Regions from separate parts of the Dechloromonas denitrificans genome, predicted to be linked through region 2. Evidence: predicted binding sites of a transcription regulator. Region 2 holds the regulator's gene; the other holds the start of a gene.
The links. The regulator FNR, encoded in region 2, switches genes on or off when oxygen is low (the NO sensors DNR and NnrR bind a similar motif). The targets are predictions, from matches to a motif close to TTGANCTAGNTCAA.

Region 1 (12,119 bases), 820 kb from region 2:
GGGCTGCCGGTGGCGTCCTGGCCGTGGCAGCCAGAGCAATGCAACATGAAATTCATGCGCGGCGAACCTGCGTCATTCGCCGACAACGGGCCGACAAACAGACCCAGCGCCAGCAACAAGATGGTTTTTCGCATGCCTCAACCTCCGCTCGCAGCCGGCAAACGGCTGCGCAGTTTGTGAGTTTCGTTCGGTGTCCCACCGGCCTGGCGAACAGCGGCGACAAACTCCGGCGTCAACCAGCCGAGATCGCCGACCGCCTCGTAACTACCGAGGACATGAGTCAGGACGCTGGCAATTTCACCATCCGACAACTTGGCGAAAGACGGCATGTTGCCGGTGTAGCGCACACCGCCGACATTGATCGCCCCGACCATGCCGGTCAGTGGAACGCGGGCCAGATAGGCCCGGCCCTCGGCGGTGCTCGCATGGCGACCGATATTGCCGGCCAGCGGCGGAGCGACCCCGGGGGCACCAACTGCTTCCACCTGATGGCAGGCGACGCAGTGCGTAGCGTAGAGCCCGGCCCCTGCCTTGTCCTGAGCCGACAGGGGAGCCGCAGCAAGAACCAGGAGGGCGGCGGAGAGCAGTTGGCGCATCGGGATCAGCCTCGTTGCTCGCCGACGCCAACGATGGCGGCGACCGTGCAATGGTAGGCATTGCTGCCGTTGGCCATGCACCAATTGATGTCGTTATGGACCCCGAGGCGATAACCCGGACGCTCACGCTCATTGCGGTTGCAGGCGCAACGGCCGCACATCGTGACACCGCAGCAATCGTTGTAACTGATCAGGTAATCCTTGCCATCACCCGGATTGCGGCAGGTACCGACCCAGGTCACCTTGGAAATCTCGGTGCCCGGCGGGCAGCTCGAAATCGTCCCGCCGCAGCAGGTACAAAGGAAGCCGTCCAGGGCGCAGTAGCGCCAGTAGTCGCAGCTGGTGTCGTCCTCAACCGCCTTTTTGTTTTCGCCGGCATGCGCCGTCGGCATCATGCGGTCGAAAGGCAGCACCGGCAGAATGAATGCGGTACCGACGAAGAGCTTGCCGACCTTGACCAGCGCGCTGCGGCGGGAAGCCGACTGGGCGACACGGCGGGTCTTGCGCTCGAAGAAATCATCTAGCCATTTCACGTTTGTTCTCCTTGTGTTCGGTATCGATCAGGCGCGCTGATCGATGAATTCCTGGATCGAAGCCACCCCGGCTTCCTTGGCGGTAAAGAGGCTTTCCAGCTGCTCGCGGGAATTGACCAGGCCCTTGCCGCGAATGCGACCGTCTTCGCCGATCAGTACGGCGTAGGGCAGCTTGGAAATGCGGTAGGTCATGCCCAGGTCGGTCGACAAGGCATAGGGGAAGCTCTTCAGGTCGGCCTTGCGGTAGAACTCGGCGTGTTCCGGCAGGTCGCCGTCACTGGCCAGCGCCACATCGAGCCAGCCCTTTTCGACGTTCTGGATCGACTTGAGAACCGGCAACAATTTCTTGCACACCGGGCAGGTTGGCGAGAGGAAGAAGAGCAACTGGCTGCGGCCGGTATGGCCTCCGACGCTCAGCTTGCCGCCACCAATCGAATCCAGCGTGAAGGCCGGAGCGACTTCGCCGACTTTCGGCCCCTGATCCATCATCAGCGCCCCCATCGGCGCGACACGCTCGTAGAGAATGCCGATCTGGCGAGCCAGGGCGAGCACGACGACAACCAGACCAAGGACCACGGCCCAGAGAAAAACATTGGAAACAAGCATTGCTTCGTTCATGGCATTTCCTTTTCTATTTGCGAACAGCCAGCGCCAGCGGGGCGTTGGTCATCAGTTGATTGGCCGAGACATAAATACCGACCAGAGCGAGTACGGCACCACCGACCGTCAGGTAATCGGCCCAGACCAGCGTGCGGGCAACGCCTTCCTGCATGGCCAGGGCGACCATGCCCATCAGCAGGCCGTTGCGCACGACCAGTGCCCAGGACAGCGGCTGGCCGGACAAGCCGCCGCAACCGCAGTCGATCTTGGTATGGCCGCGCAGGACATTGATGGCCACTGCCGAGGTCACCGTTGCCAGCAACAGCAAGGCGAGCAGACCACCGATGAAGGCCATTTCCGGGAAGAGTAGCAAGCCGCCGGCGGCTAGCTCGACGATGGGCAGCACACCGGCCACCAACGGCGAGAGGCGTTCGGGCACCAGACGGTAGTTGTCGACTGCTGCCGAAAACACCAGCGGGTCTTTCAACTTGTGCCAGGCGCCGACCAGCAGGACCACCGACAAGGTCGCCCCGAGCGCCCGTGTCACCACCGGATCGGAAAACAGGGAGAGAATGGTTTCCATCACTGCACTTCCAGTTGCGTCGGGGTGTCGCCAAAACCAACGGCAGCACCGACCGGCTTCAACTTGCGACCGCCGTCGAAAGCGGCAACACCGGCTTTGGCGCTATCGAAGGCAAAGACGCGCGGCGCATCGCCCTGACTGACCGCCAGCCCGGTTGCCGGGGTGGTTTTGGTACGGCTGACACGCGTCTTGGAGGCCAGGTCGTAGACCCAGATTTCACGCGCCCCTTCCTTGTGGCTGCCTTCAAAGCCCTTGGGGTGCATGCCGACATACAGCGTGCCGCTGGCCTGGTGCAGGGCGACCGGCTGGTAACCGCCGGGACGCCAGCCTTTTTTCACATCGGCGTCGTTGCCCAGTTTCCAGAATGTCCCCGGAACCGCGGCTTCGCCACCGACATTGACGGTCACCGCATTGCCCTTGTAGGAGACAAAATGGTAGTTGTCGCCTTCCTGCGCAGCCGAAACGAACAGCGCATCCTCATCCGGATCGAAGAACTTGACGCTCTTCTTCTTACCGACCGGATTGCCGTCGTTATCCAGCGAAATGGTCAGCATCGTGCCGTCGCCGCACAAGGTCGAGAAACGGTTGGCGGTCTGCGCCGGATAGACGATGTAGCAGCCCGGCGTCTGGATTTCGCTGACCTGCTTGCCGGTCTGGCGATTGACGATACTGACCGAAGTCGCCGGCGTGGCGTTCTGGACGATGATGAAGCGCCCATCGGCCGAGGTCCGCAAGGTGCCGCGATAAGGCAATGCCTGGGCATGACGCGCGGAGTAAGGAATTTCTTCCTTGAGCGCCAGGGTCTTGGCGTCATACACGAGGATTTCCTCGATCCGTTCGCCACGATTCAACTTGCTGTAGTACGTCGTCACCGCATAGAGCTCACTGCGGTCCGGCGACAAGGTGGTCTGGGCAAACATGCCGGTAGACACCATGCCCTCGACCTTCAGGGTGCGCCCGTCGATCACCGTCAGCTTGCCATCGGCCAGATGCGGTAATGCGACATCGGTGTAGTACAGGCGGTAGGGATGGGCCGGCGCCAGTTTGCCGACCGTGATCTCATCGACCGGCAACTCGGCATGCGCGGGTAGCGCAGCCCCCAGCGCTGCCAGCAGGGAAAGTAGAACTGCTCTCTTGGGTATCACCAGCGACCTCCTTTTTGTTATCGAATCTGGACCGGAACCGGAGCAAATTGATGCTCTGGCGGATGGCTCAAATTGTTGTCTCGGGGAGAAGGAAGGCGGTATCCGAAATCGGAACCGAAATCCCGGAAACTGGCTATGCAGTATCCGGAATCGGAAAAGTCGTCACTTCAAAGATCAAATTCTTGACCTGAGACAAAGCCGGGCCGACCAAAAAATGACCTGAAGCGACACTCGGATCAGGCCATCCAGGTACCTGGCAAATAACCGACTAAAACACTGAGTCAATCGCTGCCAGGGCAATTGGCACAGCTTGTGCTGAAAATACTGGGCAATCCGCGGCAGAACCGCCAACCATCAAACACGAACACCACTAACCTAATGATTTTTAAATATAAATTTAAAATGAAAGGTGATTTTCAACTGCCAAATCTGGTGCACTTGCATTTCTCAACGCACCAATCCGGCCTGTAAACCAGGCGCCAAATCGATCAACAGCAAATCCTGAATATCCGGAATCGGAAAAATCAGATTGTCACTATTCAAGATTGATTCCACTAAACGAAATTTCTCTACTATCCTTAAGGGCATAGTGTTCGATCTGCCAGTTGATCGTACTGAACAGCCCGATGACTGAAAGTGTCTTTGTATGCCCCACAGCGCCGCCACCCAATACTCGTTTCAAAATCGCATTACACGCGACTCGGATGAGCACGCCGAAGCGCTGAAAGACTGGGACCAGGTCTACGATCAGTTATCGCCCGGCAACTTCGAAGGCAAGGTTGTCGACCTGCGTTTCAAGGGGCTGCAGATATTTCGCGAAACGACCAATCGTTCGGTCTCGCAAAGCGGCAGCTCGTGGAATGGCTGTTTCGTCGTCGGCATCCCGGTCAGCATGAAAGGTACCGGCCTGTTTGCCCGCCAGGTCCTGACCCACGATTCAATGCTCACATTCCACAGCGACCAGGAATTTTCGCTGACCTCACCGGAACATTTCGATGTCGTGGCACTGGCCATTCCAGAAACGACCCTGCTGGACGCCATGCATCCCGAGGCGCAGGACCAGTTGCGCCACGTGTTCCCCAAAGCACCGACCGTCATGGTGGCCGAACCCCAATTGATCAACGAATTGCGCAGTTGCCTGCTGTCGATTTTCGATCCGGCCAGTTTTGAACCCGCCCTGCTCCGCTACCCGCAGGTACAGCGTGCCATGAGCTCCGCCGTGATCGGACACCTGGCCGAAGTCCTGCACGCCTCCAGCCACGCCCCCTTGCCAACCCGCTCGTTCAAGGGACGCTGCCACGTTGTCAAGGAAGCGACCGATTACGCGCTGTCAAACACATCAGAACCGATCACCGTCGCCGACCTGTGCCAGAAGCTGAACATCAGCCGGCGCATGCTCAACTACTGCTTTCAGGAAGTGCTAGACACCAACCCGGTGCACTACCTGCGTTCGCTGCGCCTCAACGGCGTGCGCCGCGAACTGCGCCAGCCCATGCCGTCGCACACCCAGATTCGTGACATCGCCGGCAAATGGGGCTTCTGGCATTTACCGCGCTTCGCCGCCGAGTATCGTGCCCTGTTCGGCGAACTGCCGTCGGATACGGCTCGCCACTGGCGCAACTGAAGCGCCGGCCGGACATTCTGGCCCTGCCGGACAAAATGTCGCAGCCGCAAGCCGGCAAGCAGACAAAAAACCACCCCTAATCAGGCATCAAAGTACTGGCATTGATTTTGCAATGCACCTTCGCGGTTAAAATGCCGCACGCGGTCTGAGTACCGCATTTGAAAGGTGGCGCTTCGGCGCTTTGTAAGCTGCCGTGACATCCGCTCGGTGGTGGTTGCTGTAAAAATCGGAGTTATCAATGACGTTTTCCACCCTGCGCCGCCTGGCGCTCAAGGGCGCGTTTACTTGCGCCGCCATTGCCGCCCTGCCGGCGTTTGCCAACGATGCCGTCCTGCGCGTTTCGGCCATTCCCGACGAAGCACCGACCGAACTGCAACGCAAATTCGCCCCGCTCGGCAAATACCTTGAAGCGCAAACCGGCATGAAGGTCGTGTTTACGCCGGTTTCCGATTACGCCGCGGTGGTCGAATCGCTGGCCACCAAAAAGATCGACCTCGCCTGGCTCGGCGGCTTCACGTTCGTGCAGGCCAAGATCCGCACCAACGGCACGGCCATTCCCATCGCCCAGCGCGAGGAAGATGCCAAGTTCACCTCCAAATTCATCACCGCCGATCCGGCGATCAAGGGCTTGGCCGACCTCAAGGGCAAGACCTTCGCCTTCGGCGCGCCATCGTCGACCTCGGGCAGCTTGATGCCGCGCTTCTTCATCCAGCAGGCCGGCCTCAATCCGGAAAAGGATTTCAAGAACGTCGCCTTCTCCGGCGCGCATGACGCCACCGTCGCCTTCGTTGCCGCCGGCAAGGCCGAAGCCGGCGTGCTCAACGCCTCGGTGTGGGACAAGCTGGTCGAGGCCAAGAAGGTCGACACCGACAAGGTCCGCGTCTTCGCCACCACGCCGCCCTATTTCGACTACAACTGGACGGTACGCGGCGACCTCGACCCAGTCGTCGTCAAGAAACTGACCGACGCCTTCCTCAAGCTCGACCCGGCCAACCCGGAACACAAGGAAATCCTCGCCCTGCAACGTGCCGCCAAGTTCATCCCGACCAAGAAGGAGAACTACGACGGCATCGAGAAGGCGGCGCACGCCGCTGGCTTGCTGAAGTGAGTTTTTGCCTGAACGGCGTGGGGCTGACCCACGCCAATGGCTTTACGGCACTCTCCGGCATCACGCTGAATGCCGGCCAGGGCGAGCATATCGCCCTGATCGGCCCTTCCGGCGCCGGCAAAACTTCGCTGCTCTCGGTGCTCGGCACGGCGCTGGCGCCAACAGCGGGGACGGCAAAGGTTCTCGATTTCGGCCTTGAGTCAGCGTCGACCGCAGGAATCAAAGCCCTGCGCTCGCGCCTTGGCACCGTCCATCAAGCACCACCGATTCCCGGCCGGCAACGGGTCATCACGGCGGTTCTGGCCGGCAAGCTGGGGCAGTGGCCGGCCTGGAAGTCGCTCGCCTCGCTGCTCTACCCGCAGGATATTCCCGGTGCCCGCGCCGCCTTGGGCCAGGTCGATCTGGCCGACAAGCTGTTCGCCCGTTGCGACCAACTTTCCGGCGGGCAGTTGCAGCGCGTCGGCATCGCCCGCGTGCTCTATCAGCAGCCTGAACTGATCCTTGCCGACGAGCCGGTTTCAGCGCTCGACCCGACACTGGCGCTGGCCACCATCCGCCTGCTGATCGCCGAAGCCGAAGCGCGCAATGCCACCTTGGTCGCCAGCTTGCACGCCGTCGATCTGGCACTCGGCAATTTTTCGCGGATTGTCGGCGTCCGGGCCGGACGCATCGCCTTTGACTTGCCGGCCGATGAAGTCAGCATTCCGCTGCTCCACGAGTTGTACGCCAGTGAAGGCGGAGAACTCCCGGTGCAGGCACACGAACCGAATTTCCTGTTGCAGGCAGCCAACGATGCAGCCACCCGCGCCGCATGCTGCTGAATCCCGCCGACCGTGACCCGGCCGCACGCCCGCGCCTGATCGGCGGGCTGGCTACCCTGGCTATCCTCTGGCCGCTGTTCCGGGCCGCCGAGGTCAAACCCGGCCTGCTGTTCGATGCCGGCAACCTCAAGGTCATCGGCCATTTTCTGGCCGGCTTCCTGCCGCCGGAAAGCGGTGCCGAATTCATCGGCTATCTGGCCAAGGCAACACTCGAAACCTTGGCGATCGCCACCGCCGGCATGGCGCTGGCCTTTCTGATCGCCGTGCCGATGGGCTATCTGGCCACCGCAGCCGGACGCGAGCGCGCAACGCTCAACCCGCTCACGCGCAGCCTGCTGACCATCCTGCGCGGCATTCCGGAACTGGTCTGGGCGCTGGTTTTCGTGCGCGTCTTCGGCCTTGGTCCGGCGGCCGGCGTGCTGGCCCTCGGCCTGACCTACGGCGGTATGCTGGCCAAGGTTTACGCCGAGATTCTCGAATCAGTCGATGCCGCCCCGGCCCTGGCCCTGCGGCGCAGCGGTGCCAGCCGCCCCTTGGCCATTCTGTACGGCCTGATTCCACAGGCCTCGAAGGAACTCGCTTCGTACACCGTTTATCGCTGGGAATGCGCCATCCGAGCCTCGGTCGTCATGGGCTTCGTCGGAGCCGGAGGCCTCGGCCAGCTGATGGACCAGGCGATGAAAATGCTCAACGGCGGCGAAGCAGCGAGCATCCTGCTCGCCTTCATGCTCCTCGTTTTTTCGGCCGATGGCCTGTCCGGTTGGCTACGCCGGGCGCTCGACACGCCGCCGGCCCATCGCGCCTCTCCCTTCGGCTGGCGCAGCAGCCTGCTTGGCGTGGCCTTGGGCATTGGCATCGTCGCCAGTTTCAATTATCTGGAAATCGGCCTGAAAGCGCTGTTGACCGCGGAAGCCGCCCACAGCATCGGCGAATTCATCGCCGGCTTCTTCCCGCCTGACTTATCCACCGACTGGTTGAGCAAAGTAGCGAAAGGCATCTGGGAAACGCTGGCCATTTCAGTCGTTGGCACCCTGCTCGCCGCTATCGCCGGCCTGATCCTGGCCCTGCCCAAATGGCGCACGCCATGCAGTTTCCTGCTCAACACGCTGCGCTCGGTGCCGGAACTGGTCTGGGCAACGATCACCGCACTGGCCGTCGGCCTCGGTCCTTTTGCCGGCGCGCTGGCCCTGGCCCTGCACACCGCCGGCGTGCTCGGCCGGCTCTACGCCGAAGCACTCGATAACGCGCCACCCGCACCGGGAGCAGCGCTGCGCCTGGCCGGAACGCCCGGCCTTCTCGCTTTTTTGTACGGCACCCTGCCCGGCGCTGCGCCCCAACTGATCGCCTACACGCTGTACCGCTGGGAAATGAACATCCGCATGGCCGCCATCCTCGGCTTCGTCGGCGCCGGCGGGCTTGGGCAACTCCTCTACTTCGAGCTTTCGCTTTTTCACCACGCCCAGGCGTCGACCGTGATCATCGCCATGCTTTTACTGTCGATTGCCGTCGATCAGGCCAGTACGTGGTTGCGGCAAAAAATGCGCTGAGCAAGGCTATTATCATGCTTTTCTGATAGACGAAAGCAAGCCATGCAAAACATCCTGATCATCATCAACGCCGCCCCCTACGGCAGCGAGCGTTGCCTGTCCGCGCTGCGCCTGGCCACGGCATTGGCGGGCAACGATGCCAAGCCGGCGATCCGCGTTTTCCTGATGTCCGACGCCACGGTGCTCGGCTTGCCCAACCAGATCGACGGCACCGGCAACGGTTTGCAGGGCATGGTTGAAGGCTTGGTTGCGCAGAGTGTCGATATCCGTTTGTGCCGGACTTGTGCGCTGGCCCGCGGCCTCGGTGAGTTGCCGCTGATTCCCGGCACGGCTATCGGCACGCTGGTTGAACTGGCCGAAGCGACGCTGCAGGCGGACAAGGTCATTACCTTCTAGCAAAAAGCGATGTGGGACATTTTGTCCTGGCACGCCGCCCGGCAGACAAAATGTCCCACATCACACACCACCAACAGGCGGGCGATTACCGATAGTTCAAGCACTTACGGCAAATGGCACATTCATTGCAAAGATCTTCCCTTGCGACATGGGGTCGCATGAGGAGGAAACTCAATGAACATGAACAGGCGGCAGTTCTTCAGGGTCTGCTCCGCCGGGCTGGGAGGGTCGTCCATCGCACTGATGGGATTCTCACCGACAGCAGCCCTCGCGGAAGTACGTACCTATAAACTCGCCCGCGCCACCGAAACACGGAACAACTGTCCGTACTGCTCGGTGTCCTGCGGCGTACTCATTTACTCGACCGGCGACAAATCCAAGAATGCGCCGGGCAAGATCATTCATATCGAAGGCGATCCGGACGATCCGGTCAACCGTGGCAGCTTGTGCCCCAAGGGCGCCGGCCTGATGGACATGGTCAACAGCCCGACCCGCCTGAAATTCCCGGAAGTACGCGAACCGGGCAGCAACGAATGGAAGCGCATTTCCTGGCACGAGGCTTTTGAGCGTATTGCCAAGCGGATGAAGGCTGACCGCGATGCCAACTTCATTCCCAAGAATGCGGCCGGGGTCACAGTCAATCGCTGGAACACCTTCGGCTTCCTGGCCAGCTCATCGGCCAGCAACGAATCCGGTTACATCACTCACAAGGTTCTGCGCAGTCTCGGTTCCGTCGCTTTCGACACCCAGGCCCGTATTTGACACGCTCCCACGGTGGCCAGTCTGGCTCCGAGTTTTGGGCGTGGCGCGATGACCAACCATTGGGTTGACATCAAGAACACCGACCTTGTTTTCGTGATGGGCGGCAATCCTGCCGAAGCGCACCCGTGCGGCTTCAAGTGGGTGATCGAAGCAAAAAAGCAGCGTAAGGCCAAGCTGGTCGTGGTCGACCCGCGCTTCAACCGTACAGCATCCGTCGCTGATTATTACGCACCGATTCGTCCGGGTTCCGACATCGCCTTCCTGAGCGGCGTCATCCAGTACCTGTTGTCGAACGACAAGATTCATCACGAATACGTCAAGCACTACACCAATGCCTCGTTCCTGATCGATGAACGTTTCGGGCTGGAAGACGGCCTGTTCTCGGGCTACAACGCCGAGAAACGCACCTACGACAAGGATTCCTGGAAATACCAGTTCGACAAGGACGGTTACGCCAAGGTCGATGAGACCCTGCAAGACCCGAACTGCGTCTTCCAGATCATGAAGAAGCACTACGCCCGGTACACGCCGGATGTCGTGGCCAAGATCACGGGGACACCCAAGGAAGCCTTCCTCAAGGTCTGCGAATACATCGCCGAGACCGCCGCCCCCAACAAGACGATGACCAACCTGTATGCGCTGGGCTGGACCGAGCACTCGGTCGGCACCCAGAACATCCGCAGCATGGCGATCATCCAGCAGTTGCTCGGCAACATGGGCATGGCCGGTGGCGGCATCAATGCGCTGCGCGGACACTCCAACGTTCAGGGCATCACCGATCAGTGCCTCTATTCCGACGCACTGCCGGGCTACCTCGGTGCACCGCTGGATTCGGATCTTGACCGCAAGAGTTATCTGGAAAAACGCACGCCGAAAGCGATGCGGCCGAACCAGATGAACTTCATGCAGAACTACCCGAAATGGTGGACCAGCCTGATGAAGTCCTGGTACGGCAAGGAAGCGACGCCGGAAAACGACTTCTGCTACGACTGGCTGCCGAAGAAGGATGTCTCCTACGACGTGCTCGCCATGTTCGACCGGATGTACCAGGGCAAGATGACTGGCTTTGTCTGCCAGGGCTTCAATCCGCTGGCCTCGGTTGCCAACAAGAAGAAGGTCGGCGACGCACTGGCCAAGCTGAAGTACCTGGTGATCATGGATCCGCTGGTGACGGAAACCTCCGAATTCTGGAAGAACCACGGCGAGGTCAACCCGACCGACCCGTCAACCATCCAGACTGAAGTGTTCCGCCTGCCGGTCGCCTTCTTTGCCGAAGAAGCCGGCACCTGCACCAACTCCGGCCGTGTCGTGCGCTGGCACTGGAAAGCCGTGGAAGGACCGGGCGAATCGAAGAGTGACGCCGACATCATGGCCCACCTCTACCTGACGCTGAAAGCCATGTACGCCAAGGATGGCGGCGCCTTCCCCGACCCCATCCTCAAGCTGTCCTGGCCGTACCGGATCACCCACGAGCCTTCGCCTGAAGAGTTGTTGATGGAAATCTCAGGCAAGGCCCTGAGCGACCTCTACGACCCCAAGGATGCCACCAAGCTCCAGGTCAAGGGTGGCGACCAGCTGGCCAGCTTTGCCTTCCTGCGCGACGACGGCAGTACGGCTTGCGGCAACTGGATTTACAGCGGCTCCTGGTCACAAGCCGGTAACCTGACCGCCCGCCGCGACAGCAGCGACCCGTCCGGCCTCGGCCAGACGATGAACTGGGGCTTCGCCTGGCCGGTCAATCGCCGCATCATCTACAACCGCGCCTCGTGCGACCCGTCGGGCAAGCCGTGGGATGCGTCACGTACCGTGATCAAATGGCTGGGTGACAAGTGGGGTGGCAATGACGTGCCCGACATGCGTCCGGATGCAGCACCGGATCAGGGTGTGATGCCTTTCATCATGAACCCGGAAGGTGTTTCCCGTCTGTTTGCCCGCGACCTGGTGGTCGATGGTCCGCTGCCGGAACACTACGAGCCCTTCGAGTCGCCGCTCGAAAACAACCCGATGCACCCGAAAAATGCCAAGGCCAAGAGCAATCCGGTCTCGCGCATCTTCAAGGGCGATCTGGAAGTATTCGGCACGGCCAAGGACTTCCCGTACGTCGCAACCACCTACCGCCTGACCGAGCATTTCCACTTCTGGACGCAGCACAGCAAGATCAACGCGATCCTGCAGCCGGAGCATTTCGTGGAAATCGGTGAGGAACTGGCCAAGGAAAAGGGCATCAAGGCCGGCGACAAGGTCAAGGTGCGCTCCAACCGGGGCTACATCAAGGCCGTGGCGGTCGTCACCAAGCGCATCAAGGCACTCGACGTCGATGGCCAGAAGGTGCACACCATCGGTATCCCGCTCAATTCCGGCTTCACCGGCCGGACCAAACCGGGTTTCCTGACCAACACCCTGA
Region 2 (12,119 bases):
TGACCAGCGGCTGGTAATCCAGCGTGAATTCATTCAGGCGAAGCGCCCGCCGCAGATCGCTCTCGATCAGCAAACGCTCCAGCATCGCCGTGTTCATTGCGCTGGCGTAGAACTGAAAGGCGTTACGCCCTTGCTCCTTGGCCTTGTACATCGCTGTATCGGCGTTCTTGAGCAGGGTTTCGGCATCTTTTCCATCTTGCGGATAAAGGCTGATGCCCAGCGAGGCTGTCACGGTCAACTCGTGCCCACCGACAAAAAAGGGCTCATTGCAGACTTCGACCAGACGCCGGGCAATTTCGGCCGCAGCCCCGGAATGGGTCGATGGCAACGCAAAGACGAACTCATCGCCGCCCAGGCGGGCCAGCGTATCGACCCGCCGGACGACAGTCGACAAACGCTGGGCAACCGCGCAAAGCAGCTCATCGCCCAGGCTGTGCCCCAGGGAATCATTGATCCGCTTGAAATGGTCGAGATCGAGAAAAATCAGCGCCGCAGCCCCTTGCTCGCGCTCGGCGACAGCAAGCAACTGAACCATCCGGTCGGCCAGCAGACGACGGTTCGGCAAGCCGGTCAGCGCATCGAAATCAGCCAGCTCCCGCGCCTGCCTTTCAGCCGCGCGCTGGGCTGAAATATTGAGGACACTGGCGACCGATGCCGTCCGGCCATTGAACCGGGTGGATCGCCCCAGCAGGCTGACAGGAATCGATTCGCCATCCTTGTGACGAAGCGAAAGTTCGTATTGATGGCTGGAGATGCCCGCAGTCTCCTCAGCAAGGTGCTGCAGGAAAAGCGCCTGCTCACCCGGCACCAGCAGATCAAGCGGCCCCATCCGGTCAATCAGTTCATCGGCCGAATAGCCGATCAACTGGAGCAAATGAGCGTTGGCATATTTGAAACGGCCATCCTGATGGATGAAAATCCCGACCTGCGCTGCCGCCATCGCGGCATCAAACAGGGCGTCGTACTCCGCCTCGCCACCTTGATGCCCGGCGAGCACATTGGCAGCATCACCGAAAATCATTTTCCGGCCCTTTCTGCCTGTGCTTAACGGTCATCAAAACTCCTCTCAAAGCCCTATTTTTTCTCCTGCCGCAGCGCATTCGGCTGCCAACGTTTCAGAAGAAGCGAATTCGACACCACCGAAACCGAACTCATGGCCATTGCAGCCCCGGCAAAAACGGGGTTGAGCAAACCGAGTGCAGCCAGCGGAATACCTGCCACATTGTAGATGAATGCGAAGAAAAGATTCTGCCGTATCTTCCCCAAGGTGGCCGTGGATAGGTCGATTGCGTCGACTACACCGAGCAGGTCGTTACGAATCAGGGTCAGGTCGGCCGCCTCGATTGCCGCATCCGAACCAGCCCCGATCGCGAAGCTGACATCGGCAGCCGCCAGCGCCGGCGCATCGTTGATACCATCGCCGACCATCGCCACCAGCAAGCCATCCGCTTTCAGGCTGGTCACCGCGCTGGCCTTATCACCCGGCAGGATACCGGCACGAAACTCGACGATACCGGCCTGCGCAGCAATGGCGGCGGCCGTTGCCTCATTGTCTCCGGTCAGCATGACGACCCGAATACCGCGAGCCAGCAGGATTTCCACCGCCTGGCGGGAGGTTGGGCGCAACGCATCGGCAATCGCCAGCAAAGCCAGCACTTGCCGCTCATCGGCCAGCACGATCACCGTCTTGCCCGCTTGCTGCAAAGCCAGCACCTCGGGATCGGCTGAACAATCGAGCCAGTCGGGCGAGCCGAGGCGAAGCGCCCGGCCAGCCAGGATGCCACTCACCCCATGACCGGGATATGCCTTGAAATCCTGCGCTTTTTCGAGGTCGACCGTACCCAGGGCTGCCAGCACGGCTCGCGCCAGCGGATGCTCGGAATGCTGTTCAAGGGCGGCGGCAAGACGCAATGCCTCATCACTCGCCATGCGACGCGGGACGATATCGGTCAGTTGCGGCTGGCCGCAGGTCAGCGTTCCAGTTTTATCGAGCGCCAGAACCCTGATTTTTTTAGCCCGCTCCAGCGCTTCAACATTCTTGACCAGAATTCCGGCCCGAGCCCCCTGCCCCGTCCCGACCATGATTGCCGTCGGCGTTGCGAGACCAAGGGCACACGGACAGGCGATCACCAGCACAGCCACGGCATTGATCAAGGCGGCAGAAAAATCGCCGCTCTGCAACCACCAGCCAAGCAAGGTCAGGGCCGCAATTGCGCAGACAACCGGAACAAAAATGGCAGAAATCTGATCGGCCAGGCGCTGTACCGGAGCCTTGGAGCCCTGAGCCTCGCCCACCATCCGGATGATGCCGGCAAGCAAAGTGTGCTCACCGACGCCGGTTGCCCGACAATGCAGCGCACCATGCCCGTTCGCTGTCGCGGCAAAAACCTTGTCGCCCGCCTTTTTACCGACCGGCATGCTTTCCCCAGTCAGCATCGACTCATTCAGGCTGGATTCGCCGTCAATCACCTCGCCATCGACCGGGACGCTCTCGCCCGGACGAACCATGAAAATATCGCCCGGCATCAATGCTTCAACCGGCATTTCAACCCACTGCCCATCACGCTCGACCCGCGCCATGCGCGGTTGCAGGCGAACCAGCGCCTCGATCGCCTCCGATGTTCGCGACTTGGCCCGTGCCTCCAGTAATTTACCGAGCAGGACCAGCGTAATGACTGCCGCACCGCCTTCGAAATAAACGTGCTGCGCCAACCCGAGCAGGGTCACGACACTGGACAGCAACCAGGCCATGGTCGTCCCCAGGGCAACCAGCACATCCATATTGGCACCGCCGCCACGCAACGCTTTCCAGGCGCCATCATAAAAACGCCAGCCGATCCAGAACTGAACCGGTGTCGCCAGCGCAAACTGCAGCCAGCGAGGGAGTTCATTCTGGTGACCATGCTCGCCAAACATGAACAACATCTGGCCAAGCAAGGGCAAGGTCAACGCAACCGAAATCCAGAAACGACGAAGATCGCTGCGGTAAACACGGTTTTTCTCGGCTTTTTCGCGCTCGCGCGTCTGACTATCAACCCGAGTGGCGGAAAAGCCCGCCTTGGCCACCGCGGCGATGACCTGCGCCTCGTCTGCCGCCCCGGAAAAACGCACGCGGGCACGTTCGGCCGCCAGATTGACGTTGGCCTGCAAGCCCGGCTGGCGATTCAGCACTTTCTCAAGGCGCGCAGAACAAGCGGCACAAGTCATGCCTGCAATGGCAAATTCGACAACCTTGCCTGCGTTATCGTCGCTCATTTGACCAAGAGCACAGGACAATGCGCCAGGTGCAACACACGGCTGGCGACCGAGCCGGCGATCAAGCCGGCAATGCCACTGCGGCCATGCGACCCCATGACAATCAGGTCACAGCCAAGCTCGGCGGCAACCTTGGCAATCACCTCGGCCGGCTGTCCGACATGAATGTGGCTGGTGTGATAACGCCCCGCCTGATTGAGTGCCTCTTGTGCCGACAGCAAATCTCGCTGCCCTTCTTCAAGGTAATAGTCATGCAAAGTCTCTTTCCCGATATGCGCCTGCACACGGCCCATCGGAATCGGCGGATGCACGTTGAGCAGGTGGATTTCCGGCATCTCCCGGTACCACGAGGAATGAGCGATCAATTGATCAACGGCACGCAAGGCGCAATCGGAGCCATCAACGGGCAATAAAATTTTCATCAGTGGCATTCCCAAACAAAATTCAGCGAAGCAAGCGGATCAAACCCAGCATGCCATAAACCCCGAATCCCAGGACCAGCAATCCGGACACCAGACGCACGACGGAACGGCGAACAAACTCATTCAGCCGGGCCAGCACAATGCCAGCCAGCAAAAGGTTGGGCAAAGTACCCAAACCGAAAGCCAGCATGGTTAATGCCCCCCGACCGGCAGAACCAGCCGCCAATGAGGTGGCCAATGCACTATAGACAAGCCCGCAGGGCAACCAGCCCCAGAGCAAGCCCAGGGGAAAGGCCTGCAGCACATTGCCGGCCGGTAAAAAACGTCGGGTCAGAGGCTGGATCAAGCGCCACAAGGATTGCCCGGCTCGCTCCGTAAAGGCCAGGGCACGTGTAATACCGAGCAGGTAAAGACCGAGCGCGATCAGCATCAGATTGGCCAGCAAATAAAGTCCCAGCCGAACCGGAACCTGGCCTTCCAGCCCCAGGCTGGCAGCCCCCAGCGCACCGGCTATTGCCCCTGCTGCGGAATAAGACAGAATACGCCCGGCATTGTAGGCAAGCAGCAAGGACCAACGACCGGGAGCCCCCATCGAAAGAGCGCCGACAATTCCACCGCACATGCCGACACAATGCGTACCGCCAAGCAGTCCGACAAGGAAAAGGGCAAGGTAGCCGGAATCAGGCATGGCTGCGCAACATCCAAAAAAACAAGGCGGACAGTTTAACCTGTCCGCCTCTGCTGAACGCAGTGCTCAGATGACTTTCGAGTAGCGCGTCCGCTGGCGATCGGCGCGCAGATAACGGTCGAAGACCATTGAGATGGCACGAACCAGCATGCGTCCTGGCGGCAGGACGGTAATCCAGTCGCGCTCGATCTTGAGCAGACCGCCACGCTCCATTTCGCGCATATCTTCCAGCTCGGCTGCGAAATATTTGTGGAAATCAATCAGGTGAGCGCTTTGGATACTCTCGATGGACAACTCGAAGTGACACATCAGCGCCTGAATGATCGAACGACGCAGAATATCGTCTGCATTCAGTTCAATACCGCGGAACACCGGCAGCATCTGCTCGTCGAGCCGATCGTAGTACTCATCGAGCGTCTTGACGTTCTGGCTGTAGGTTGGTCCGACCTTGCTGATCGACGAAATACCGAAGGACAGCATGTCGCAGTCAGCGTAGGTTGAATACCCCTGGAAATTGCGATGCAAGCGCCCCTGCCGCTGAGCAATGGCCAATTCATCATCCGGCTTGGCAAAATGATCCATGCCGATAAAGACATAACCGGCTTCAGTCAGCTTCTTGATCGCCAGGGCCAGAATTTGCAGCTTGGTATCGGCCGAGGGCAAATCCGGTTCGGCAATCCGCCGCTGCGGCTTGAACAGGCTGGGCATGTGCGCATAGTTGTAGATCGACAGGCGGTCCGGATCCATCGCCAGAACACGTTCCAGTGTCCGGTTGAAACCCATGACCGACTGGTGCGGCAAACCGTAGATCAAATCGACCGAAACCGATTTGAAACCGTTGGCCCGCGCAGCATTGATCACATTCGCCGTTTCTTCTTCGGTCTGGACGCGATTAACGGCAATCTGAACACGTTCGTCGAAGTCCTGGACACCGACACTCATCCGGTTGAAACCCAGCTCGCCAAGCAAAGCCACGGTTGCCGTGTCGACCTTGCGCGGATCAACTTCGATCGAGTACTCACCGCCATCGAGCAACTTGAAATGCTTGCGGGTCTCGCTCATCAACTGCCGCATTTCGTCATGCGACAGGAAAGTCGGCGTACCGCCACCCCAATGCAGCTGGATCACTTCATGCTCACCGTCCTGACCGTCCAGGCTGGCGCTCTGCAGGGCAAGCTCCTTGGCAAGGTATTTCAGGTATTTGGCGCTGCGCCCGTGATCCTTGGTAATGATCTTGTTGCAGGCACAGTAATAGCAGATAGTGTTACAGAACGGTATGTGGAAGTATAATGACAGCGGACGGCTGATACCGCCGATGTTGCGCTTGCCGAGCCACAGTTTGGCAGCGTCAGAATCGAAAGCTTCGACGAAACGATCGGCCGTCGGATACGAAGTGTAGCGGGGGCCGTTGACGTCGAAGCGGCGAATGATCTGAGGATCGAATACGAGGTTTTCAGTTGCGAAATTCATTAAACATACCACCAAGAGTTGCACGGATTATGTTCGGATGGTGCCAAATCATGGTTGACATGGATCAAGCGAACGCAGGTTGATGATGCCCCAACAAACAGCTTCACAGGAAATTTCTCTTTCGGTCATCAAGACAGCGTGTTCGAACTGCAATCTGCGCGAACTCTGCCTGCCCTTCGGACTCAACATTAACGAGCTCGAACGCCTGGATGACCTGGTTTCGACCCGTCGTCGCATCAAGCGTGGCGACCACCTCTACCGGGCCGGTGAAACATTCGATGCAATTTACGCCATCCGTAGCGGCTTCTTCAAAACCGATGTGCTGCTTGAAGATGGCCGGGACCAGGTGACCGGGTTCCAGATGGCTGGCGAGTTGCTCGGACTTGACGGCATCAGCACCGAACACCACACCTGCAACGCGATCGCCCTCGAAGACAGCGAAATCTGCGCCATTCCGTTCTCGCAACTGGAAAGCCTGTCGCGTGAAATCCATACCTTGCAGCACCATTTTCACAAGGTGATGAGCCGCGAAATCGTCCGCGACCACGGCGTCATGATGCTGCTCGGCACCATGCGCGCCGAGGAGCGACTGGCCGCCTTCCTGCTCAATCTCTCGCAGCGCTTCACGGCACGCGGTTTTTCTCACGCCGAGTTTTATCTGCGCATGACGCGCGAAGAAATCGGCAGCTACCTCGGCCTCAAGCTCGAAACGGTTTCGCGGGCCTTCTCCCGGTTCCAGGAAGAAGGCCATATCGCCGTCCAGCAAAAACATATCCGGATATTGAATGTTAACGGGCTGAAAGCCCTGATGAATCATCATCCCAACTGACTACAAGCCAGGCAGTGGATTACGCGTCAGCGCAACACTGATGATGTAGGCGTAGGCGAGCAGCGCAAAAACCAGAAATACGGCGCGAATCGCCTTTGTCCTGCCCCGCTTGAGGGCAAACGTTCCAAAGACGATATAAGCCAGCAGCCCGAGAAGTTTCGCGGTCAACCAGTTGTTGGCCAATGGATATTGCCCACTCAATATCGCCAGCAGCACGGCACTCCCGAGCAAGGTCGTGTCGACAAAATGGGGAAGCAGCCTGACCAGGCGATGCTTCAGTAACGGCGAATCGGCAAGCATCCAGATTGCCCGCAGACAAAAGCCAAGACCGCTGAGCAGCACGCACGTAACGTGTAGGTGCTTGAGTGCCAGATAACTCATCACCGAGCCGCCAGCTTGAGCGCTATTTCAGCCGAATGCTTGCGATAGCGGGAAATGGCGAGGCTCAAATTAAATCCGAGCCAGCCATTGGCCACTGCAAAAACCACCCCGGCGGGACGTGCCAGCCATTCCGGGAAAAGCACAGCGCCAAGCAAAAGCACCACGGCCAGTGCATAGCATTTCATCTGCCGCTGCATGTCGACATCAGACAGGATCTTGTTCATGTTTGGCGCAACCACCTTGGCTTGCCCTTGGTTCTGCAAGTGAAGCCAAGCGAGGAATGGAACAATCTTGTAGAGCATCCCGATGATGAATGGGACAAATCCGCCAGCAAGTAATGTAATGCCAAAAAACAGGGTCCAACCATCGATTTCTGAAGCAGCCGGCCACATTGCTGCGGTCAACAACATCAAAAGTGCAAAAATGCTGGCCGCTAAACCGATTTGCCAATACCGGTAGGTGGCGTCAGCCCTCGCCCGCCGACGCTTCAGTTGAAGACGCAGGGTCAGCACAGCAAAAGCCAGTCCGAGCAATGCAGTTATCCCCTGGACAACGCGGATCATGTTCGGCATATCGAAAAATACGGCACCGCTCCAAAGCAGGACGATGAGCAACATGCAGCACGGGAAAAGCCAGCCTGGACGTGCGGGATAACCTGGTGTCAGCTGGAACATCGGCACAACCACATAAGCAATCGCTGCCAGCAGGACTCCGGCCCAAGCCCCAAGCCCCCAGGCTGCATGTAAATCCGCCAGCACGGGCAGCGGCAAAGGCCAGCCATGAGCCAGCCCCCAAGCCATCAGCACGCCAAGTCCGACCACGCCGGCCAACCCGGCCAGCGCAAGCTTCAAGCCAAGAATCGTCGGGCTGGTGGAGCGGACACCAATCAGGGCATGAGTTGTCGCTCCCAGGATCAGCAGAGCCGTCAACAAAAGCACTCCGGCCGCAACGCTGAGCAACAGCGGGCTTCCGAAATAGAAGCCGCCAGCCAGCAGGCCAGCGCCCAGCGTCAGCCCGATATGCAACATGGCCGAGAGGCGCAAGGGGCGCCACAGATTGGCCCCCGCCACGACAGGAAAAATCTGGACCAGCGCCCCCAGCATGACTTGCAGCATGAAGCCGACGGTCAACAAATGCGTTACGGCCAAGGTCCCCGGCATCCAGCGCGAGGAAAACAGCGAAGGTCCTTCTACGATCAGTAACAGACCGGCCAGCACGCCAAACAAGGGAGCCGTGATAAAGAAACGAAAAGGCGCCATCAAAGGCGGCGCATTTTCAAAGGCCAGCAGTGCTTGCATTCAAAGCCCCGAAAAAAAACCGGTCAATCCTCACCAGATGAGGATTTCGAATGTGCCGTCCGGCATCAGTTCGGTTTCGTGCGAATGGCCATTCTGGGCCAGCACCTTATAAAGCGGGTGGGGTTCGCGGTAAAGAAGGAGGAGCATTTTTTCCCCTTCCTTCAGCGTATCGAGCATTTCCATGGTCTGGACAAATGGCTCGGGTGGCTCCATGAACCTGGCATCAACGACATGAGGAGTTTTAGGATGAGTCATGCTTCTGAGAGTTCTGCTTCAAGCCGTTCAAGAACGGCGGATAACTCTGCCGACAAGTGTTGATCACACATCGGGTAGAGAATGTTTTCTTCTTTCATATTGTGCTGCTGCATCATGATCAGCAAGGTTTCTGCCTGACCGAGATAATCCTCGGCCTCGCCGGCTACCAAAGAGGCATTCGCCTCGTCGAGCAGGGAACGCATCTGTGCATGTTCCATGCGCATCACCTGGGTCGGCCCCATGGTCATTCCGGTCTTGGCTTCGAAGGTCGGAAACAGGGTTTTTTCTTCGGTATCGAAATGCGCCAGCACAGCAGAACGAAAATGCCCGAAACTGGCCTGAGCAAGATTGAAATCCTTTTTGGCTACAGCTTGCTCGGCTTCGGCGAACAGGTCATCACAGCGGCGATGATCATCGGTCATAAAACTGCGGATACTGGTCATGATTCACTCACGGCGTTTGGATGGCTTCATTTTCGGGGCTGCACTACGCAGCCACCTTGACCGCCGTCAAATCACAAAAAATCAGGCGGCAACAATACCGACCTGCAATTCGTCAAACCAATTGATGAAACGTTGCACATCCGCGCCACGGTAGATCGCACCATGTTGCGGACACAACATGTCGATTTCCATTTTCGCGGCACGCTCGCACCAGCGGCGCTTGGCTTCATTCGAGCCCATCCAGCGCCGGTGAAAACCCTCGGCGTGGCGGATGTGCTTATCAAAATCCTCGACGAACAAGGCATCCTCTGACGGCGGCAGCAAAGCTGCACCGACATCGCCGGAAAAGAGAATCTTGGCAATCTTGTCATACAGGTGGAAATTTCCCGACGAGTGCAGGAAATGGGCAGGGACAGCCTGAAGATGAAGCCCTTCGAGGGATATATCGATTCCCTCGTCCGGAATTGCAACAAACGTTTCCGCCGTACCGCCAAAATGCGGAATGAAGCTGCTCCACAACCAACTGACATAGCAGCGCATCTGGGGATTGAATTCGAGCCACAAGGCCAGAGATGAACAAATATCCGGGTCCTGATGCGAGGCAAAAATACCGCTCAGCAAGGAGGGGTCGAATTCGGTAGACAACGCCGAAAAAACCGCAGGAAAGACCTCTGCACCACCGGGATCAAGCAACAGGCCGCGCCCGCCATGTGTCACCAGATACTCGTTGGTATCGATGATGTAGCCGGGCTTGTTGGGGTCACGGACAATGGCAATCCATTTGTGGTTGCCTTCCTGGAAAATGGTTTTTGTTGTTTTCATCGATCCCTCGCTTGATTTCAATGTCCGGTGAAAAAAGCCGAACGGCGCAACGACTCGAGTGAGTCGCGAATTTCTTCGACAATCCCGTCAAACTCACCGGAAACCTGAGCCAGCGCCGGGGCAAAACTTTGCCCGTAGGCGGCTTCAATTTTGGCCGATTTAGCCAGTACACCGCCCAATTCAACCATTCTGAAGGCATCTTCAAGCGCGCGTTTCAACTGCTTGCGCAAACTGCTCAGGCGGCGCTCATGCTGATCGTTTTCAATTTCCCGCTGGCGCAGGACAGGCGCCACGGAACCATTGGCAGTCAGTTGATCGGTCTGGCGCAACAACCGGGTAAAACGAATGTCCTTGAGAACGATCGAAACCTCATCGACACAACCGTGAATCAGGCCGGTAAGAGATTCCATGCAGGTCCTCAGATCCTGGGAAAACACACGCAGCTCATTTGACAGGACGCCGAAGCCAAGTGCGGCCGTTCCCGCCCGCTTGGCCAGGAAGATGGCATTCAGTGCCATGATGTTGATCTTGAAGGAAACACCGACAACCCGCTTGATTTCTTCATTGATCCGGACGATGCGCAAAAGATCGGCACCAGCCCGCGATGTTTTGGCATTCACTGCCATCAAGGCATCTGTCATTTATGTTCTACCGTGAAGTCCCCAGTCAGCGGCTAATGTACCAATTCGTACCGTGGACGCATAGCCCACGGTCGATTCACAGAAAGCGGGACCTACTTTTCGAGAACGTAAGTCCCGGGCGCATCGGCCAGAGACGGGAACTTGCGACTGGCCGCCGGATAGGCTTCAACCAGTTCGCCGGTTCTTTCGCCAAGCCATGCGGTCCAGTCATCCCACCAGGTTCCCGGTTTCTTTTCGGCACGCTCCATCCAGTGCTCCCAATGCTCGTTACGCTCAGGCTCGGCAATCCAGTAAGCCCGCTTGGGCGGATTGGCCGGCGGATTGACAATACCGAGGATATGGCCAGAGGTAGACAATACGAAACGGACCGGCGCCGCGACATTGATGTACTTGCGGATGCGGTAGCACTGCTTCCACGGAGCAATATGGTCATCTTCTGCCGTGACGGCGTAAAGCGGCTGGACGATCTGGTCGAGATCGATCGACTCTCCGGCGATATTCAGCTTGTCGCGCTTGATCAGATTGTTGTGCAGGTACATTTCACGCAGGTAATAGGCATGCATGGCCTGCGGCATGCGCGTCGTATCCATGTTCCAGAACAGCACGTCGAATGGCGGCAGCTTCTCGCCAAGCAGATAGCTCTTGACCCAGTAATGCCAGATCAGGCTGTTAGAGCGCAAAAGACGGAAGGAACTGGCCATTTCGGCACCATCCAGATAGCCCTTCTTGGCCATCGATTCCTCCAGCGCATTGATGCAGGCTTCGTCGATAAAGACATCGATATCGCCTGGATGCGAGAAATCCGTCAGGGTGGTGAATAGCGTCCAGTGCGCCACAGGCACCTTGCCTGGGGCAAAACGCTTGTTGGCCCAGGCCATGTAAGTGCTGACCAGCGTACCGCCAATGCAGTAACCGACGAGATGAACTTTCTCCACCTTGCAGAACTCGGTTGCCACGCGAACCGCTTCATTGACGCCATCAAGCAGATAGTCGTCAAGACGAACATCCGACATTTCCGGCGTCGGATTTTTCCAACTGGTAATGAAGACTGAAAAACCCTGGTCGGTCAGATGCTTGACCATGCTTTTCTTGGCCGTCAGGTCAAGGATGTAGAACTTGTTGATCCACGGCGTCGTAATGACGATCGGCATCGCCCGGACTTTCTCGGTCGTTGGCGTGTAATGGATGACTTCAAGCAGGCGATTGCGGAAAACCACTTTGCCCGGCGTGGTTGCCAGGTCCTTACCGACAACAAAAGCATCCGGCTCGACCATCAGGATATTCTTGGCCTTGGCATCCCGCTGGAAATTCTCCCAGCCCTGGCGCAGGCTCTCGCCATTGGTTTCGACAGCCCGCTCCATCGCCTCCGGATTGAGCCAGAAGAAATTGGTCGGAGCCACCATATTCAGCCACTTGCGCAACCAGAACGCCGCCCGACGACGCTCCTTGTCGGACAGGCCGGGCGTTTCGAAATACATGTCCTGCAAACGGTGAGTGAAGGCCAGGTACCACTCCTTGATAATGTCCCAACTGGCCGAGTCAGTCCAAACCGGCTTGCTGAATCGGGCATCATCGGCATTCGGCTGGATCACATCTTCGGAAGGAATCCCCATGG

Region 1: a site for FNR is predicted at 3,640-3,653, ahead of KI614_RS14830 (amine dehydrogenase large subunit). Genes of this name have one in related genera too.

The regions. Positions count from the first base shown of each region.
Region 1 is NZ_CP075187.1:3,146,657-3,158,775, forward strand. It holds gene KI614_RS14805 (c-type cytochrome) at 1-134, opposite strand, end outside; gene KI614_RS14810 (c-type cytochrome) at 138-596, opposite strand; gene KI614_RS14815 (methylamine dehydrogenase light chain) at 602-1,129, opposite strand; gene mauD (methylamine dehydrogenase accessory protein MauD) at 1,157-1,747, opposite strand; gene KI614_RS14825 (MauE/DoxX family redox-associated membrane protein) at 1,761-2,312, opposite strand; gene KI614_RS14830 (amine dehydrogenase large subunit) at 2,312-3,457, opposite strand; gene KI614_RS14835 (helix-turn-helix domain-containing protein) at 4,104-5,081, shown strand; gene KI614_RS14840 (putative selenate ABC transporter substrate-binding protein) at 5,320-6,189, shown strand; gene KI614_RS14845 (phosphonate ABC transporter ATP-binding protein) at 6,186-7,010, shown strand; gene KI614_RS14850 (PhnE/PtxC family ABC transporter permease) at 7,001-8,557, shown strand; gene KI614_RS14855 (DsrE/DsrF/TusD sulfur relay family protein) at 8,600-8,953, shown strand; gene fdnG (formate dehydrogenase-N subunit alpha) at 9,128-12,119, shown strand, end outside.
Region 2 is NZ_CP075187.1:2,326,924-2,339,042, forward strand. It holds gene KI614_RS16410 (putative bifunctional diguanylate cyclase/phosphodiesterase) at 1-1,021, opposite strand, end outside; gene KI614_RS11080 (heavy metal translocating P-type ATPase) at 1,075-3,255, opposite strand; gene KI614_RS11085 (universal stress protein) at 3,252-3,677, opposite strand; gene KI614_RS11090 (sulfite exporter TauE/SafE family protein) at 3,700-4,365, opposite strand; gene hemN (oxygen-independent coproporphyrinogen III oxidase) at 4,432-5,835, opposite strand; gene fnr (fumarate/nitrate reduction transcriptional regulator Fnr) at 5,918-6,664, shown strand; gene KI614_RS11105 (SirB2 family protein) at 6,665-7,045, opposite strand; gene KI614_RS11110 (hypothetical protein) at 7,045-8,343, opposite strand; gene KI614_RS11115 (DUF2249 domain-containing protein) at 8,374-8,598, opposite strand; gene KI614_RS11120 (hemerythrin domain-containing protein) at 8,595-9,041, opposite strand; gene KI614_RS11125 (MBL fold metallo-hydrolase) at 9,123-9,863, opposite strand; gene KI614_RS11130 (chemotaxis protein) at 9,881-10,504, opposite strand; gene KI614_RS11135 (PHA/PHB synthase family protein) at 10,597-12,119, opposite strand, start outside.